DNA from 2 places in the Comamonas nitrativorans genome. Region 2 is predicted to be linked to the other one. Evidence: predicted binding sites of a transcription regulator. Region 2 holds the regulator's gene; the other holds the start of a gene.
What was found. The regulator FliA, encoded in region 2, starts transcription of late flagellar genes. The targets are predictions, from matches to a motif close to CTAAAGTTTNNNNNNNNNNNGCCGNTA.

Region 1: flgM (flagellar biosynthesis anti-sigma factor FlgM) is a predicted target of FliA. The motif match lies at 2,412-2,438, and genes of this name have one in related genera.

The regions. Positions count from the first base shown of each region.
Region 1 is NZ_JBHSEW010000005.1:135,537-139,950, forward strand. It holds gene ACFO3A_RS07150 (DUF1415 domain-containing protein) at 1-281, opposite strand, end outside; gene ACFO3A_RS07155 (deoxyguanosinetriphosphate triphosphohydrolase) at 317-1,519, opposite strand; gene ACFO3A_RS07160 (hypothetical protein) at 1,550-1,918, opposite strand; gene flgM (flagellar biosynthesis anti-sigma factor FlgM) at 2,036-2,368, opposite strand; gene flgA (flagellar basal body P-ring formation chaperone FlgA) at 2,473-3,210, opposite strand; gene flgB (flagellar basal body rod protein FlgB) at 3,418-3,843, shown strand; gene flgC (flagellar basal body rod protein FlgC) at 3,878-4,282, shown strand; gene ACFO3A_RS07185 (flagellar hook assembly protein FlgD) at 4,314-4,414, shown strand, end outside.
Region 2 is NZ_JBHSEW010000006.1:148,993-153,406, forward strand. It holds gene flhF (flagellar biosynthesis protein FlhF) at 1-1,414, shown strand, start outside; gene ACFO3A_RS08465 (hypothetical protein) at 1,407-2,189, shown strand; gene ACFO3A_RS08470 (RNA polymerase sigma factor FliA) at 2,194-2,910, shown strand; gene fliD (flagellar filament capping protein FliD) at 3,100-4,414, shown strand, end outside.

The DNA of each region.
Region 1 (4,414 bases), on a different contig from region 2:
AAGTCCGCGAACGCTTGCGGCAGGATGAGCAGGGTGGTGTCGCGCTGCTCGGGGTTGGCTTCGGCCAGGGCTTCGAGTTCGCGGTGCAGGTCGAGGATGACGCCCTCGCCGTCCTGCGCCTGGCTGACGGCATAGTGAATCTGCCCCTTGGTGTGGACGCCTTTGGCGAAGGGGCACAGGTTCAGGCCGATGACGGCCTGCTCCAGCCAGCGCACGGTGTCGGCGATGACGATGTCCTCGGGGTAGGACGGTGCTTCGGAGCCGGGGGCGGGGGTGTTCATGGGCGGGGTTTCTCCAACAGAGGGGGAACGTATTGTCAGGCCAACAGCCTTTGCCCGGTCAGGCGCTGGTGTTCCCCGGCGGCGTAGCGGTCGGTCATGCCGGCGACGAAGTCGGCCACGGCCCGGGCGCGGGCGGTGGCATCCCCGGCCGCTGCGGCCTGCTGGGCACGCTGGGCAAAGCGCGGTTTCATGGCCTGGGGGTGTTCCAGGTAGTAGGCAAACAGCTCGCGCACCACTTGCTGCGCCGCCGTCATGGTCTGCATGACCTGCGGGTGGCGGTAGAGCTGGTGCAGCAAAAAGGTTTTCAGCGCCTGGCTGCCGTAGTGCATCTCGGCGCTGAAGGACACCAGCCGCTGGCCGCACTCGCGCACGTCCTGCACGCTGGCGACGCCTGCCGCAGCAATCCCCGCCTGGGTGGTGGCGATGACGTCGTAGACCTGGGCCGACAGCATCCGGCGGATGCTTTCGTACAGCAGTCGCCGCTGGGCATCGGGCGCGGCCAGCGCGGGGTGGTCGCGCAGCACCTGCCGGTAGTGCCGGGCGAACAGGGGGATGTCTTGCAACTGCTCCAGGGTGATGAGGCCGGAGCGCACGCCGTCGTCCACATCGTGGGCGTTGTAGGCGATGGCATCGGCCAGATTGGCCAGCTGGGCTTCCAGCGAGGGCTGCTGCTTCAACAGAAAACGCCGGCCCACGCCGCCCGGCTCCTGCTGCTCCAGCAACTGCGCGTTGGTTTGGGAGCAGTGCTTGAGGATGCCCTCGCGGGTTTCAAAGGTCAGGTTCAGGCCGTCGAAATCGGGGTAGCGTTCTTCCAGGCGATCGACCACGCGCAGGCTTTGCAGGTTGTGTTCGAAGCCGCCCCAGTCGCGCATGCAGTCGTTCAGCGCATCCTGGCCCGCATGGCCGAACGGGGTGTGGCCCAGGTCGTGCGCCAGGCAGATGGCTTCCACCAGGTCTTCGTTCAGCCCCAGCGGGCGGGCAATGCTGCGGCCCATCTGCGCCACTTCCAGCGAGTGCGTCAGGCGCGTGCGGAACAGGTCGCCCTCATGGTTCACGAACACCTGGGTTTTGTAGACCAGGCGGCGGAAGGCGCTGCTATGCACGATGCGGTCGCGGTCGCGCTGGTGGTCGTTGCGGGTGGGGGTGGGCGCTTCCGGGTAGCGGCGTCCGCGTGTGGCAGAGGGGTGGCAGGCCCAGGGGGCCAGCGGGGCGGGGGAGAGCGGGGGCAAATTGTGCAAGTCCAGCGGCATCGGCGGTGTATTCAGGGATTAACCGCTGACATGGTACAGCCGCGCCACCGATGCGGCGGCCCCGGGAGGCAGCTTGCTGCCGCCGTAGGTGTGGGTACTGCCCTGCTGGGGCACCAGGGCCTGCAACTGCTGGTTGCTGATGGCGCCGATCTTGACGATGTATTCCCGGATTTGCGCCAGCCGCTCGGAGATGCGCTGCATGTGCGTGACGGCCTGTGGCGTGAAGGCGCTGGCCTCGAAGCGCTGGGCCAGGCCGGCAAACGCCGTCATGCTGTCGCGCAGCTGTTCCATCGCCTGGGCGATGGCGTCGGGCGACGCCTCGGTAAGCATGGGGGTGATGAGGTCGAGCAGGCCGTCGATTTGGCCCAGGGCTTGTTCCAGTTGCATGGTCGGTCACTCAAAGCAAAGACAGCCGCAATAGTAAAGCCCCGCTGTCCTTGCACGCCCGCCGAAGGTCGGAAAGGCGGTGTGCAGGCCAGCGGGGCCAGGAATAGCGGGGGGCGATCAGGTGCGGGCAGCGGTGCCCAGGAACATGCCGGCATCGGCCAGCAGCTTGTCGGCGATGGCGCCGGCATTGACGCTGAAGCTGCCGTTGGCGATGGCTTCGCGCATGGCCTGGACTTTGGCCAGGTCGATGTCCGCCGAGGTCTTGCTGCCCTGGTCAAGCGAGCGTACCGATTTGGAGACGGTGACCGGCACCCCGGCCTGGGCGGTGCGACCGCTGGCCTGGACGGCTTCGGCGGCCGTACCGGTTTGTTTTTGCTGGGCGCTCTGGGCTGCGCCTTGCTGGAGCTTGCCTGCCAGCATTTCGACGTTGTTGTTGATTCCGACCTTCATGTTCTTTTCTCCGTAGAGCGTTTTATCGCTGATTTGCTAGTGGTATCGGCAGGGGGTGGGGGAACTTGAGCAGTTTCTTTGCAACGGGATGTGCCGCTTGGCGGCTACGGCCCGACTTCCACATCGCCCTGGGCATTGACCGTACCGGAGACGAGCTGCCCATTATCCATCCTGACCTTGACGGTTTCGCCCACGCCTGCGCCGGTGACGGCTTTTCCTGAGGAAGTGACGACAAACCCGGCCCCTCTGGACAGGAGTTTGACGGTTGCGCCCTTCTGGAAGACGGCGGCAGGCCGCACCATCGACTGGCGCAGCACCTGCCGCGCCATCAGGTTGCGGGTGGCGGTCTGGCCGATCCAGTCGCCGGGATTCACGAGGATGGGCGACAGGTCGGCCGCCCAATCGACCTCGGCCTGCACGGCGCTGCTGGCGTCCAGCGTTTCGCCGCTATTGACATTCGTGGCCAGTACCCAGCCCGGTCCCCAGGCCTGCACGGTGACGGGCAGGAACACGTTCCAGGGCCGGGCCCCTTGTTCGACGCAGCGCAGCCCGATGCGGGTGCGCCCCCACAGCTTGGAGCCGGCGGGCAGGTAGGCATCCACCTGGTTGCAGGGGGCCAGTTGCAGGCGGGGGTCGAGCTTGCCGACCTGGACCTCCAGGCGCAGCGGCAGGCTTTGCCCGCCGTCCTCCTGCGCGATGGCGTTCTGCACCCATTGCTCGCCCAGGGCATTGAGCGCGGGCAGGCTGTTTTGCGCCGCCGCGCCGCTGCACGCCGCCGCCCCCAGCAGTGCCAGTGCGAACGGGCGAAGCAGAGGATGGCTGGGGCGGCTGGGTTCAGGCATGGGGACAGGTGCGGGCAAAGGTCGTTCAAGCGCTTGGTTTGGGGCAACTGTAGTGCGCCTGCCGTGTGCCAAAGCCGGGAAAAACAGGGGCAAGGGCGTTTTCTTCGCGCTTTCGTCGGTGGGGTGAATTTCCATAATCGCTGCACGTCCAGGAGCCTGCCGGACAGTGGCTGGCTGTGCAGGACATTGCCTGAAAGGAAGAATCCCATGCTCAACAAAATCACCGGTAACCTGGATTTCCAAACCGACGCACTGGTGCTGCGTGCCGAGCGCCAGCGGATCATCTCCAGCAACATCGCCAACGCCGACACCCCTGGCTATGTGGCGCGGGATTTCGACTTTGCCAAGACCCTCAAGGCCGCCAGGCAAGGCCCCAACGCCTTGCAGGAGCAACTGCGGACCCTGAGCACTACCGATGCCAAGCACATTCCGGTGCCGACGGTCAGCTTTGGCCAGGACAAGGACAAGCGCCTGGGCTATTCCCTGGCGGCCCAGCCCGCGCTGGACAACAACACCGTGGATATGGACCGCGAGCGGGCCAACTTCGTCGACAACGCCGTGCGCTACGAGGCCACGCTGCGCTTTGTCAACGGCTCGTCGCGCACGCTGCTTTCGGCCATTACCGGCCAGTAAGCACGCCAGCAAGAATTTTTGGAGGTAAGCCACCATGTCAATGTTTTCTATTTTCAGTGTCTCGGGCAGTGCCTTGAGCGCCCAGTCCCAGCGGCTGAACGTGGTTGCGTCCAACCTGGCCAACGTCGATGCCGTGGCCGGGCCGGATGGCGAAACCTACAAGTCCCGCCAGGTGGTGTTCCAGACCGCGCCGATGGGCGAGGAGGGGGCCGCCGGCGTCAAGGTCGTGGGCATCAAGGAGGACAACACCCCTGGGCGCAAGGTGTATTCGCCCGAGCATCCGCTGGCCGACGACCAGGGCTACGTCAGCCACTCCAACGTGAATGCGGTCGATCAGATGGTGGACATGATTTCCGCCTCGCGCTCGTACCAGAACAACGTCGAAGTCATGAACACGGCCAAGACGCTGCTGCTCAAGACGCTGCAACTGGGCCAATAAGCACGTTCTCCGGAGCGTAGAAAGTATTTCCATGATTGATAGCACGAGCGTCTATACCCGAGGCCTGAACGGCGCAGGCACTACCGATAGCACCACCGGCACCGGGGGCACGGCCTCCAATGCCGCAGAGAT
Region 2 (4,414 bases):
GACGGCCCAAGGGGTCGAGGTGATGGCCACGGCAGAAGACAACCTGCACCACATGGACAGTGGCCAGACGACCAGTTCCGGCCTGCGGGCCGCCATCCAGGCCCGGGAAGCCGAGGAAACACGCCCCCTGCGCAAAGCCCCGGCCCCGGTGGCCGCCCCGGCAGCACCGGTACGGCCAGCAGCCCCCGTGCAAGTCAGCCCACGCCAAAGCGTGGCCGAGGATACCGAGCAACTGGCGATGAGTACCTTGTCGTTTCAGGACTACGTGCGCGAGCGCATGTTGCGTCGCCGCAGCGAGGGCATCCAGGCAACAGACTTGCCCGACGCGCAATTGCCCACTTTTGCCCGCAAGGCCCGCCAGGAAAGCTTGCAAGCGGCGGCGGCTCCTCAGCCCGTGCGCCAGAACCCCCTGCGAGCCATGACGACCGAGCAACCCCAGGCCAAAGCGCTGCAGGCGCTGCCTGCCGTCAGCCCGGGCATGTTGCACGAGCTGCAATCGGTCAAAAGCCTGATTGAAGAGCGCTTCAATACCTTGGCCTGGCTGGGGCAGACGCGGCAGAATCCCTTGCAGTCCAACCTGATTCTGAAGCTGATCCGCGCCGGTTTTTCCCCTGCCCTGGCCCGCACGCTGATCGAACGGGTACCGCAAAACAGCGGCCCGGCCGAAGCCCTGCGCTGGCTCATGCAGGTGCTGGAGCGCAATTTGCGCACCGACGCTGCTGCGTCCCCGATTTACGAAGTGGGCGGCGTCTTTGCGCTGATCGGCTCTACTGGCGTGGGCAAAACCACCACCGCCGCCAAGCTTGCAGCCCTGTGTGCCCAGAAGCATGGCCCGCAAAGCGTGGGCCTGATTACGCTGGACACTTACCGCGTTGGCGGCCATGAGCAACTGCGTGCCTATGGCCGGATGCTGGGCGTGGTCGCCCATCTGGCGCACGACAAGGCTGCATTGCAAGATTTGCTGGGCCTGCTCTCTGGCAAGAAGATGGTCATCATCGACACGACGGGCGTGGCTCCCCGCGACCCTCGCAAGGACGACATCCTGCAGGTGCTGGATCTCCCGGGCGTCCAGCAATTGCTGGTGACCAATGCCGGTTGCCATGGCGATACCCTGGATGAGTCGCTGGCCGCCTTCAAACATGGCAACTGCCGTCAGGCCATCCTTTCCAAGGTCGATGAGGCCGTCAAGCTTGGGCCTGCACTCGATGCCTTGATCCGCCATCAGATGGTGCTGCGGGGTGTCACTACGGGGCAACGGGTGCCAGAAGACTTTGAGCGTGCCGTGGCCAGCGAGTTGATTGCTACTTCGATGCGTACACACAGCAAATCGGCTTTTGATCCCAGCAGCCTGGATTTGGATTTTTTCTACGCAGATTCTCCATTGGGGGCCGCGACGGGAGGTTTCCATGCTTGAGAGCAGCTTGCACCAAGGCAGCAGCCTGCGCTGGTACACCCGTGGTTTGCGGGTTTTGAGCATCATTCCATCTGGGGAGGCAGAAGACTTGTCTGCCCTCTGGAGTGCCTGTGCCGTGCTGCAGGAGCAAGGTTATCCAGTGGTGATCCTGGATGGCCTGGAACAAGAAACAGACCAGGCACCTGGACTGCAGGACATCCTGCAAGGCCATGCCGATTGCGGCTCGACCGCATTGTCGGCAGATATTACGCGTCCCCATGCGATTGCCAGCTTGCCGGCCGCGCGGGGATTGGTGCAATTGGCACATTTGGGGCTGGCGAGCGGCCAGCGCCCGTTGAGTCTGCTGTATCGGCATTTGCGCAACCATGCGCTGGTCGTGCTGTTGGCCCCTGCGCCCTTGCTGGCACCGGTATTGCAGGGAATACAGCAAGCGCCCTGGGTGCTGGTGCCGGGGCGGCGCAGCAGTGTCGTTCCGTGCTACCGGGCGCTCAAGCATATGTTCATGCATACGGGGGTCATGCCGCAGTTGCTGGCCTTGCGTCCGGCCCATACCGGGCTCGACCCCTTGTTGAAATCGATCGCGCAGTGTGCGCATCATCATTTGCGTACCGAACCGCTGGCCCAGCAGGTCGATCCGGGCGATCCACGGGGATTGCAGCGCTGGGCGCTACAATGCTTAGAGCAAAGCCAGATCGTCGCCATGCCTGGGCAGGCGGCTGCGCCGCTCCCATTTTCTGCCCCTTCTCCCGCTTTATCTTCAGTGTGGAATCATTGAGTTGATGTACACCGTTCACGGACAGTTAAGTCTTGATGCTCTGATACGCCAGCACGCGCCGCTGGTGCGGCGTATTGCGCAGCACATGATGGCCAAACTGCCCCCCAGTGTCGAACTGGACGACTTGATTCAGGTGGGCATGATCGGTCTGGCCGATGCACTGTCGCGCTACGAGGCCAGCCAGGGCGTGCAATTCGAGACCTTTGCCAGCCAGCGCATCCGGGGTGCGATGCTCGATGAGTTGCGTGGCAATGACTGGATGAGTCGCAGTGCCCGCAAAGGTCAGAAAGATATCGAAGCAGCGATCCACCGTCTGGAGCAAATTTTGGGGCGACCTCCGAAGGAGTCTGAAATCGCCCAGGAAATGGCGCTGGAGCTGGCCGAGTACCAGGAATTGCTGGGAAGGGTACGTGGTACCCAGCTGATTTATCTGGAAGATATCGGGCAAGGTGGTGATGAGGGAGAAAGTTTTCTTGATCGCCATGTGGCCGACGCCGAGGCCGATCCTTTTGCCCAACTGCGTGATCACCGCTTGCGCCAGGCGTTGGTGCAGGCGATTGAAAACTTGCCCGAGCGTGAAAAGTACGTCATGTCCATGTATTACGAGCATGACATGAACCTCAAGGAAATCGCTGCCGTGCTGGACGTCACCGAGTCGCGGATCAGTCAGCTGCACAGCCAGGCGATTGCCCGATTGCGCACCAAGATGCGTTTGCATTGAAGCGTTCAAGTTTGCGGAAAACCTGCCGATAAAGGGCTAAGCCCGAGGTGCGCAGGTAGTTGGGGTCAAGAGGATTGGCTGGTGCTAGCGGCAGTTTTTAGGCTTTTGCTTCAAGACCAATAGCGCCACAATAGACATTAGTGCATGCATGGCCTGTGGTTCTGCATAGCGGTTTGAGGAGTATTCATCATGGCAATTTCATCCGCAGGTATTGGCAGCGGTCTGGATGTCGGCAAGATCGTCGAACAGATGGTTGCGGCCGAGAAAACACCGCTGAAAAAGCTGGAGGTGAAGGCCGAAGGCATCCAGACGCAGATCTCCACCTATGGCGAGATCAAGTCGCTGACCTCCAAGCTGGGCGATATCGTCTCCAAGCTGACGCGTGACAGTGCCTGGAACGGGGTGAACATCAGTTCCAGCAACAGCACCATTTCCGGCACCATGACCGGAATTGCCACGCCTGGCACGTACAACATCAAGGTCACGCAATTGGCACAGGCGCAAACGACTGTCGTTGGTGGCGCTGATGCTGCCGCTCTGGCCAAGGATGAAACCATGGGGGCCAGTGGCAAGATCACATTGAAGATGGGCGATCAGGTCAAGGAACTGAGTATTTCCAGTTCCGATACGCTGACCAAGATCGCTGCCAAGGTGAACGAGACGGGGATGGGCATTCAGGCTTCGGTGGTGACCGATGTAGACGGCAAGGAGCGCCTGATGCTGCGCTCCAAGGAGACCGGTACTGACAAAAGATTCGCCGTCGATATTGATTCCGCCCTGAACAAACTGGAGCAGACCGAGGCCCAGGAGGCGCGGAACGCCAAGGTGGAACTCAATGGCGTGGCGGTGGAATCCAACAGCAACACCTTTTCGGCAACCATTCCTGGCATGTCTTTCACCGTGTCCGAAGTGACCACAAACACCGCTACTCTGGCGGTGAAGGCCGATACCGAGGCCATGAAAAAGAACATTCAGGAGTTTGTCGACGCCTATAACGAACTCAACGACCTGTTGGGTAAATCCACCAAGTACACTGAAGAAACCAAGATGGCTGGTGCGCTCCAGGGGGATAGCGCCACGGTGAGCTTGCAGAACTCGCTGCGTATGCTGCCCCAGGGGATTTCAGGCAGCAAGGATGGCCTGACTCGCCTGGCCGATATCGGCATCCAGATGCAGGAGGGCGGCAAGCTCAGCATGGACACCAGCAAGCTGGATAAAGCGCTGACCAATCTGGACGGTTTGAAAGGTCTGTTTGCCAACAAGGCCGACAGTCTGGGGCAGGGCGGCGGGATTGCCGTGAACTTCAAGAACTTTACCGACAAGCTGCTGTCGTTTGACGGGACGCTGAACACGAAGACCGACTCGCTGGAGCGCACGCTCAAGAGCAACACTGCCGAGCAGGACAAGGTCAATAAACGCGCCGAAGCGCTGGAGACACGGTTGTATGCGCAGTACTCGGCGCTGGACGTGAAAATGTCTTCGCTGAATGCGTTGAATTCCTATG